DNA from 3 places in the Reinekea sp. genome. Region 3 is predicted to be linked to each of the others. Evidence: predicted binding sites of a transcription regulator. Region 3 holds the regulator's gene; each other region holds the start of a gene.
The links. Region 3 encodes FNR, which switches genes on or off when oxygen is low (the NO sensors DNR and NnrR bind a similar motif). Its sites were predicted from a motif close to TTGATNTANATCAA; they were not measured.
Positions count from the first base shown of each region.

Region 1: petA (ubiquinol-cytochrome c reductase iron-sulfur subunit) is a predicted target of FNR. The motif match lies at 1,579-1,592, and genes of this name have one in related genera.
Region 2: pflB (formate C-acetyltransferase) is a predicted target of FNR. The motif match lies at 1,792-1,805, and genes of this name have one in related genera.

Region 1 is NZ_CEYAVF010000044.1:11,861-15,142, forward strand. It holds gene prfC (peptide chain release factor 3) at 1-211, shown strand, start outside; gene AC4FIC_RS14030 (hypothetical protein) at 220-531, shown strand; gene rplM (50S ribosomal protein L13) at 657-1,085, shown strand; gene rpsI (30S ribosomal protein S9) at 1,097-1,492, shown strand; gene petA (ubiquinol-cytochrome c reductase iron-sulfur subunit) at 1,688-2,281, shown strand; gene AC4FIC_RS14050 (cytochrome b) at 2,281-3,282, shown strand, end outside.
Region 2 is NZ_CEYAVF010000011.1:29,381-32,662, reverse strand. It holds gene pflB (formate C-acetyltransferase) at 1-1,556, opposite strand, end outside; gene pfkA (6-phosphofructokinase) at 2,122-3,084, opposite strand.
Region 3 is NZ_CEYAVF010000002.1:169,017-172,298, reverse strand. It holds gene AC4FIC_RS01930 (bifunctional acetate--CoA ligase family protein/GNAT family N-acetyltransferase) at 1-338, shown strand, start outside; gene nudC (NAD(+) diphosphatase) at 364-1,173, shown strand; gene ccoM (cytochrome c oxidase subunit CcoM) at 1,170-1,289, opposite strand; gene fnr (fumarate/nitrate reduction transcriptional regulator Fnr) at 1,400-2,137, opposite strand; gene ttcA (tRNA 2-thiocytidine(32) synthetase TtcA) at 2,233-3,135, opposite strand.

The sequences.
Region 1 (3,282 bases), on a different contig from region 3:
GGCGGTCTATGAGGCCATTACCGTGGCCACCGCGCGCTGGACATCCGGCATAGATGATCGGATCCTGCAGCAATTTATTACCAAGGCGCATGAGAATCTGGCGCTCGACGGGTCTAACAACTTGACCTACATCGCGCCGACCATGGTGAACCTTCAGATGGCACAAGAGCGCCACCCTGATATAGTGTTTCGCAAAACGCGCGAACATTAGGGGTTGCCATGATTGTGTACCTGTTAATCTTAGCAAGTATGACCGCTGGGGCCAGTACGTTGGTCTATACCGGTATTCAGATTGCCATACGAAATAAGCGCCTGGGTGTTCATGACGCCCGCGGCTTTTATATGGTTGCTCTGGTCTTCATCACCTTTGTGTTGACCAGTGTGGCCCATTATTGGGGTGATAGCCGCTTTGAAGCGAGCGCCGGCAGTGTCGGCTTTTCGGTGATTGGTATGCTATTCACCCTCTGTTGTAGCTTGGCCGGCCTTGGGTTCGGCCTTGTTAAATTGCAAGAAGTAGATCCATTCGAATAGAAATATTGGTTAGTTGGTTGAAAACTCACCAAAAAGTCTTGCGCGGGGAAAAAAGATTCAGTAAGATCCGCGCCCTCAATTTGGATTAACTTCCCCTGAGCCCCCCACTAATAAGGCGGAGTTAAATGAAAACATTTGTAGCAAAACCAGCTGAAGTTAAACGCGACTGGTACATAGTAGACGCCGAAGGGCTAACCTTGGGACGTATGGCGACTGAAATCGCTCGTCGCCTCCGTGGTAAGCACAAGGCAGAATTTACACCTCACGTTGATACTGGCGATTATATCGTTGTTATTAATGCTGAGAAAGTGCATGTGACAGGTCGCAAGGCTAAAGACAAGCAGTATTACCGCCACTCTGGTTACCCAGGTGGACTGAAGTCTATGAGCTTTGAGAAACTGATCGCGCACAAAGGCGAAAGCCCAATTGAATTGGCTGTGAAGGGTATGATTCCACGTAATCCTCTTGGCCGGGCCATGTTGAAGAAGCTGAAAGTGTATGTCGGAACAGAACACCCGCATACTGCACAACAGCCCAAAGAACTTAAGATTTAATGGGGAATGACATGACAGCTATTCAACAGAATTATGGTACCGGTCGCCGGAAAACATCTACAGCACGCGTATTTTTGCGTCCTGGAAACGGCGCAATTGTTATTAACAAGCGTACAATTGAGGAATACTTCGGTCGCGAAACATCTCGCATGATCGTTCGTCAGCCTCTAGACCTTGTTGATATGACTGAGAAGTTTGATCTTTACATCACCGTCGCCGGTGGTGGTTCAAACGGACAAGCAGGCGCAATTCGGCACGGTATTACTCGTGCTCTGATGGAGTACGATGAAAATCTTCGTCCTCAATTACGTGAAGCTGGTTTTGTTACCCGTGACGCACGTATGGTAGAGCGTAAGAAAGTGGGTCTGCGTAAAGCACGTAAGAAGCCACAGTTCTCCAAGCGATAAGTTTACCGAGAACTCTATTGCAAACCCGGGCTGGTCCCGGGTTTTTCTGTTTAGAGGGTGGCTTTAACCCCGTTTGCCGATCTTATTCGACCTGGGTCAAAGCTTTCCTTGTCAGAATCACCGAATTTCTTTAGTATTCGCGACATTTTCAGACATTAGATATACTAATTTCCTTTCACTCAGAGGGTGATAATAATGACGCATGACGGCGTAAATAAGGGTCGGCGGCGGTTCCTGTACATTGCTACCGGTGCCGTAGGCACAGTGGGTGCAGTGGGCGTGGCCACACCGTTCGTTAAATCATGGTTTCCCAGCGAGAAAGCTAAAGCAGTGGGTGCCCCGGTTAAGGTGGATATAAACGGTTTAAAGCTTGGGGAAATGGTTATCGCCGAATGGCGAGGCAAACCCATCTTTATCTTGCGACGCACCAAGGCAGTCATCGACTATTTGCGCGATGAGGGTCTGCGCAGTAAGTTAGCCGATCCCGATTCTGAAGTCGCTTCACAGCAGCCAGATTATGTGACCAGTGATGTACGCTCTTTAAGTGAAGAGCTGCTCGTGATCGAGGGCGTCTGTACGCACCTAGGCTGTTCACCCAAGTTTATTCCGGAATTAGAGCCCCAGCCATTTGACGCCAATTGGCAAGGTGGCTTCTTTTGCCCCTGCCATGGTTCGCGTTTTGACTTGGCTGGCCGGGTGTTTAGTGGTGTCCCGGCGCCATACAATTTGCAAATACCGCCCTATAGTGTTGATGGCGGTGTAGTTACAGTCGGTGAGGGTGCAGCATAATGAGTAAGAAACCAGCGATTTTGGAGTGGCTTGATCGGCGTCTCCCTGTGACCAATGCCTATGAAAAGCATATGTCCAAGTATTACGCTCCGATCAACTTTAATTTTTGGTATGTCTTTGGTCTGTTGGCTATGGTTGTCTTTATCAACCAGCTAATGACCGGTATCTGGCTGACCATGTCCTATACGCCGAGTGCCGAGGAAGCCTTTAATTCCGTCGAATACATCATGCGCGATGTTGAGATGGGTTGGTTGATTCGCTATATGCATTCGACCGGCGCGTCTTTCTTCTTCCTGACGGTTTACTTGCATATGTTTCGTGGCGTTTTATACGGCTCGTACCAAAAGCCGCGTGAGCTGATCTGGGTGTTCGGTATGTTTGTCTATCTGGTAATGATGGCTGAAGGCTTTATGGGCTATGTGTTGCCATGGGGTCAAACGTCCTATTGGGGCGCGCAGGTTATTATTTCACTGTTTGGCGCAATCCCGGTCATCGGCGACGGTCTGACCGAATGGATTCGAGGCGACTTTTTGCTCTCCGGCATCACCTTGAATCGATTCTTTGCGTTGCATGTCATTGCCTTGCCGTTGGTGTTAGCGCTGTTGGTCGTGTTGCACGTCTTAGCGCTGCACGAAGTTGGCTCAAACAATCCCGACGGTATCGACATCAAGAAGCATATGGATGAGCGCGGTGTACCGCTAGACGGCGTGCCGTTCCACCCATACTTCACTGTCGGCAAATTGCCGCAGGTTGTGTTGTTCTTAATGGTATTTTGCGCGGTGCTTTTCTTTATGCCAGAAGGGGGCGGATACTTCTTAGAGCATCCAAACTTTGAGCCAGCGAATTCGCTGAAAACACCTGAGCATATTGCACCAACTTGGTATTACGGTGCGTTTTACTCGATATTGAGAGCGATCGATTTTCCGATATTCTTTATTAACGCAAAACTGGGTGGCTTTATGGCCATGGCCGGAGCCATCGCAATCCTCTTTGTCCTGCCT
Region 2 (3,282 bases), on a different contig from region 3:
ACGTCCCGATCGTGCAGGGCCATCTGTGATGCTTCATAGCAATACTTGTCGTGCATAAAGTGGATCACATTGAGCGTATTGACATAGGTCCGGGCGATCCAGGCCATGTACTCATCGAAGCGTGCCCAGACGGTGTCGTAGTCCAGATAGTCCCCGGCCAGGACGTCTTTTTTTGGTCCGACTTGCAGGTTAATTTTTTCGTCCATGCCACCGTTAATACCATAAAGCATGGTCTTGGCCAGATTACAACGCGCACCAAAGAACTGCATCTGTTTGCCGATGCGCATCGCTGATACACAGCAGGCGATACCATAGTCGTCGCCAAACTTGGCGCGCATCAGGTCATCGTTCTCATACTGAATTGAGCTGGTATCGATTGACACCTTGGAGCAGAAGTCCTTGAAGCCCTTGGGCATGGCGTCGCTCCATAACACCGTCAGGTTTGGCTCCGGCGCAGCACCGAGGGTATAGAGGCTGTTTAACATGCGGAAGCTGGTCTTGGTCACCAAGGCTCGCCCGTCTTCGCCCATCCCGCCGATCGACTCGGTGACCCAGGTGGGATCGCCGGAAAACAGACCATCGTATTCAGGAGTCCGTAGGAAGCGCACCATGCGCAGCTTAATCACCAGATCGTCGATCAATTCCTGGGCCAGCTCTTCGGACAGGGCGCCGCAGGCCAGGTCACGTTCAATGTAGATATCGAGGAAGGTTGAAACGCGACCAAAGCTCATCGCGGCGCCGTTTTGGCTTTTTATCGCGGCAAGGTAGGCAAAGTAGGTCCACTGTATCGCTTCATGGGCGTTTTGGGCCGGCAGGCTGATATCGAAGCCGTAGCTTTCCGCCATGGCGGTCATTTCTTGCAGGGCCCGAATCTGCTCGGACAGCTCCTCGCGCAAACGTATTACCGCTTCGGTCATCTGCTCATTATCGAGCGAAGTTTTCTGATTCTTTTTATCTTCAATTAAGCGCTCGGTTCCATACAACGCGACGCGGCGGTAATCGCCAATGATCCGACCACGGCCATAGGCATCGGGCAAACCGGTCACCACGCCGGCCTTTCGGCAACGTACCATTTCGGGGGTGTAGCCATCGAACACGCCAGCATTATGGGTTTTACGATACTGGGTGAAAATTTTATTGATCATTGGGTCCAGCTTTCGACCATAGGCATCACAGGACGCCTCCACCATGCGGATGCCGGCGTTGGCGACCATGCCCCGCTTAAGGGGTGCATCGGTCTGCAGGCCGACGACGCGCTCGAGATCTTTATTGATGTAGCCAGGTTGGTGGGAGGTGATGGTGCTCGGTAAATCGGTATCAAAGTCCAGTGGGCCCTGCAGCCGTTGTTCTTCTTTCATTAGATCCAGAACGAGCGCCCAGACATCTTTGGTGCGGGTAGTCGCACCGACCAAAAAACGGGCGTCGCCGGTGTACGGACGATAGTTTTGTTGGATAAAATCGCGCACATCCACGTCGCGTTGCCAAAGTCCGGAGTGGAATCCATCCCACGGTGTGGTTTGGGTATTGATGGTGTGGTCTGCCTGTTTTCGGTACATAGGTTTTTCTCCGCAACGTTTCTATAAGCATAGAAAATTTTAAAACTAAGAGCAGGAGCGTCTGAAAAAAAGGTAGGAAAAAAGCCGAGCTAAGTGAAATCTTGAAACGATTAAAACTGGTTTCAAGAGTTATAGGCCAACACCAGCACTATTATCTCTGCTCAAGAAGTCGCTTTAAGGTCTTTTCCTACAGCCAGAGAGTGATAACAGACTACCTTCATTTGTTGACGATATTTTGGCTTACATCAATGTTTTAACCATGACTGAAAAAATAGTTTTATTACAGCTTTCATGGATTCATCGAGCCAAAAAGACTTCAACACGCTCTACAAATTTTGTCTGGCGTTATTATCGATCTCTTAGGTCGACTCCGTTTGATCTGAGTCAACAAAAACCTGGCTTAGGGCTATTTTCATGTAGTTAAATTACGCAATTGAATTTCTCCCCTGGGATGCCTGCGAAGTGCAATCTGGGAGCGAAATTACGCAATATTTCTTTCTCACTGGGGTTGAAGAAAACCCATCGAGGGTGGATTCTCTTCTTATTGAGGCTTAGCCCCAAGGCATTAGGAGAGGATTTTGGTGAGGTCGTAGATGGACTGATTAAAGGGTCGAGCCATATTCTCGATGGCATCGATAATATCGTGGTGGGTGAGTTTATTACTCTGTATGCCAACACAGCGGCCGGCTTCACCCTGTATTAATAATTCCACGGCAAAGGCGCCCATTTCACTGGCCATAATTCGATCGAATGCGCACGGCGAACCGCCACGTTGGGTGTGACCCAAGATTGTGGCGCGGGTTTCCAAGTGGGTGCGTTTTTCGATTACCATTGCCAGGTCCGCGACATTGGTGATGTGTTCGGTGATCGCGATAATGGCGTGTTTTTTACCTTTTTCGACATCACTGACGATGCTGGCGACCAACTCGTCTTCGTTGTAACCCTTTTCGGGGATGATGGTGAATTCCGCACCGCCCCCGATGGCCGCCATCATGGTTAAGTCGCCACAATGACGACCCATGATTTCGACTATTGAAATACGATTGTGTGACGAACTGGTATCCCGCAATCGGTCGATGGCATCTAGGACTGTATTTAAGGCGGTATGAAAGCCGATGGTATAGTCGGTGCCGGCGATATCATTGTCGATGGTGCCGGGCAGGCCGATACAGGGAAAACCCATTTCGGTCATTTTCTTCGCACCCATGTAGGAGCCGTCGCCTCCTACGACCACCAGCGCCTCAATATCGAGCTTGCGCATATTGGCGATCGCGGTGTGGCGTACCGACTCTTCTTTGAATTCCGGAAAACGTGCCGATCCGAGAAAGGTACCGCCTCGATTGATCATGTCGGAGACGTTGTGCCGTTCGAGCTTCTTAATACGACCTTCATGCAAACCTAAGTAACCGTCATAGATGCCGTAAACTTCAATGCCCTTAGCAATAGCGGTTCGAACCACCGCTCGAACTGCCGCATTCATACCTGGGGCATCGCCACCGCTGGTAAGTACACCGATTTTCTTGATCATGGGAGGACTGCCTCTAGAGTTCAATGCCTGTGAATGGATCAAAAACAGGCTATTTGGTATCCGATCTGGGGCCGTAAAATGTAATGAAATTACATTAAAAGGGCCTGAAATTAATAATTGGGGCTATTTTAGTGTGCTTAAGCAACTTTTGATAGGGTCAGTAGGGCGTATTTAACCGGAAATGGAAATTAAGTACCA
Region 3 (3,282 bases):
ATTTGGAATTAGCGACCATGAGTCAAATCGATTATCGGCGCGAAATGGTGTTTGTCGCAGAGGACCAACGGGGCATCCTGGGCGAGATGCGTCTGTGGCTCGACATAAACCATAATGAACTGGAGTTCGCCATCATGGTGGCCCCTGAGGCACAAGGAACGGGCCTGGCAGGGCTGTTGATGGACAAGACCGTGCGTTACGGAAAGAGTCTTAAAGTCAGTCGACTGGTCGCCGATGTACTCCCCGAAAATGGCGCCATGCTTGGTCTGGCGAAACATTTCGGCTTCAGTGTTGGCTCTGAAGATGAGATCATGAAAGTGACCAAGTCACTCGACTGATACCATTGCACTGGGAAGAGACACTATGCTGTACGAATTGGGTAGGCATCAAATTGAATTGCCAGGCATCGCGCCGGTATCGGATGCTCAAAGCAAGATTATTCTCTGGTATCAGGGGCAAATATTGACCCAAGATCGGCAGATTGCCTGGGCCGAAGCGGATGTACCTTATCCCTATACGGCGCGCGAATTTGTCGGGTTATTGGACGGTAAGGCGTATTTCACCGCATCCGTCAGTCAGGTATCCGCCGATCAGTCACTGTCGTCACTGCGCGATATCGCCTATCTCGATGAGACGGCCTTTATGCTCTGCGCCCGCTCCCGTGGCCTATTGGAGTGGCGCACACAACATCAATACTGTGGCCAATGTGGTCAGGTGACACACCAGATAGCCGGGGAGAATGCCCTCAGCTGCAGCCCCTGTCGCCTCAGGTTCTACCCGCGCATATCGCCCTGCATTATCGTCTTGATCACGCGGGGTGACCAGGTGTTGTTGGCCCAAGGCGAAAATCACAAGGAGCGGGGTTGGTACAGTACATTGGCCGGGTTTATCGAGTCGGGCGAATCGGCTGAGCAGGCTGTTATGCGCGAGGTTAAGGAAGAGGTCGGCGTGACGATCAAAAATATCCAATATCTAAACAGTCAGGCTTGGCCTTTTCCAAACCAATTGATGTTAGGTTTTCACGCCGAATTTGAGGCTGGCGAGATCGTCCCCGCGCCCGGGGAAATTGCCGATGCCCAATGGTTTAATATACACGACTTGCCGAAACACCCGCCCAGTGTTTCGATCGCCGGATGGCTGATTCGACAATATATCGATAACTATCGGGCCTAATCGGCCGGTGGTTTTTTTTGCGCATCGCGGTAGATGAAATAGCCAAAGCCGGCAAAGAAAGCAATCATCAAAGCCACCACAGCGATGCCTGCCAGTACAACAACGTCAAGGTACATACTGATCTCAGTTACAGATTAAGAAAGATCAGTGTAATTAGATCGGTGGGGGAGAAGGTGACCCATATCAGTTAATGGTCACAATGCGAATCTTGAATGCAAACCTTGCCTTAGTCGAGGCCGAGCTCAATCCGTTCGCACTCGGCCAAGGAGGCCATCGAGGTCAGCTCGACAAAGTTTCCGATTACTATATCTTTAGCGCTGCCCGTTGCTTCTAATAAATTTTGCTTTTGAAAACGGGTAAAGACTCGGCTTACGGTTTCCACGGCCAAACCGAGATAGTTGGCAATGTCGGCACGCGACATAGTGAGGCGATAGGACGTGCCGGAGAAACCTCGGCGTTTAAAACGTGCGGCCAAATTAATTAAAAAAGACGCAATACGCTCTTCTGCACTTTTTTTGCTGAGCAGCAACATCATCTGTTGTTCGCCCCGCAGTTCTTTACTCATTAGGCGCATCAGTTGACGTCTTAACTCGGGCATCTTACCCGCCAATTCATCCAGGCGATCGACCGGAATCTCACAAACGTTGGTGGTTTCCAGCGCCTTGGCCGAGGAGGGGTGGTTAATGGAATCGTAACTTTCTAAGCCAACCAACTCACTGGCCAAATGAAAGCCGGTAATTTGTTCTTCACCATCGTTGGTTAAAGTATAGGTTTTTATCGTCCCGGTGCGCACGGCGTAGACAGATTTAAATTCGTCGCCCTGATAAAAAAGATGCTCTCCTTTTTGCAACGGGCGGCCTCGCTTTATGATCGCATCCAGAGAGTCCATTTGGTCAACCGATAAGGCCAACGGTAAACAGAGTGGATGAAGACTGCAGTTTTTACAGGCGGTGGTTAAACCCATGACAAGGCTCCGAGCGGTAAAGCTTAATGAAATTTAAGCATACTACAGTTTTGCTTCGCTTGTGTTTCCTAACACTGATCTATTGCATTATCGTTTTATTCAGGCCTCCACGTCTTAACCAAGGTGCTGGCCAAAGGCGCATAGGGTTGATCAACATCGGTGGCGACGAGCGGGATACCACTGGCGCGCAGATCGGTAAAGTTGAAACGCTCGCGATCCGACAGTTGTGATAATGAAACATTAGCCATCGAGCGTTGAATGCTCTCGATCCGACCGGGGAACTGCGCTTCCCAATCTTGGCACATGGTTTTTATGGCCTGACGTTGCAGGCTATCTTGAGAGCCACAGAGATTGCAGGGAATAATAGGATAGTTCATCAGGCTTGAGAATCGGGCAATGTCGGCTTCCCGACAATAGGCCAAGGGCCGGATTAAAACATTGGTTTGGCTGTCACTGAGCAGCTTCGGGGGCATGGCCTTGAGTTTGCCGCCGTAAAACATATTGAGGAAAAGCGTTTCAATAATGTCGTCTCGATGATGACCTAAGGCGACCTTGTTGGCGCCAATTTGATCGGCAAATGCATAGAGGGTGCTGCGCCGCAAACGTGAGCAGATCCCGCAGGTTGTTTTCCCGTCTGGGACCGTATCCATCACAATCGAGTAGGTATCCCGCTCAAGAATATGATACGGCACGCCGAGGGCTTGTAGATAGTTGGGTAAAATTTCTTCAGGGAAATCGGGTTGCTTCTGATCCAGATTCACCACCACCAGTTCGAAGTCGATGGGTGCGCTCTTTTGCATGCTGAGCAACAGATCGAGCATGGTATAGGAGTCTTTGCCACCGGATAGGCAGACCATGACCTTATCGCCGGCTTCAATCATATTGAAATCGGCCAGCGCTCGGCCGGTATCGCGGCGCAAGCGTTTTTGCAATTTAGAGAGTTCAAGCTTGTCACTTGTGGCAGTGCCGAGCGGTATCTGTTTGGTAGATTGGGACATGTGATTGACAACTAATAGGGGATAATTTGCCGAGATTGATAACACGCCAGGTCAGGCCAGTAAATGGTTTTCACCTATAACAGATCTTTTTCAGCTGTTTTCCAGCTAATTGACCAAAAAAGACCTCATTTAGAGCCAGATTGACCC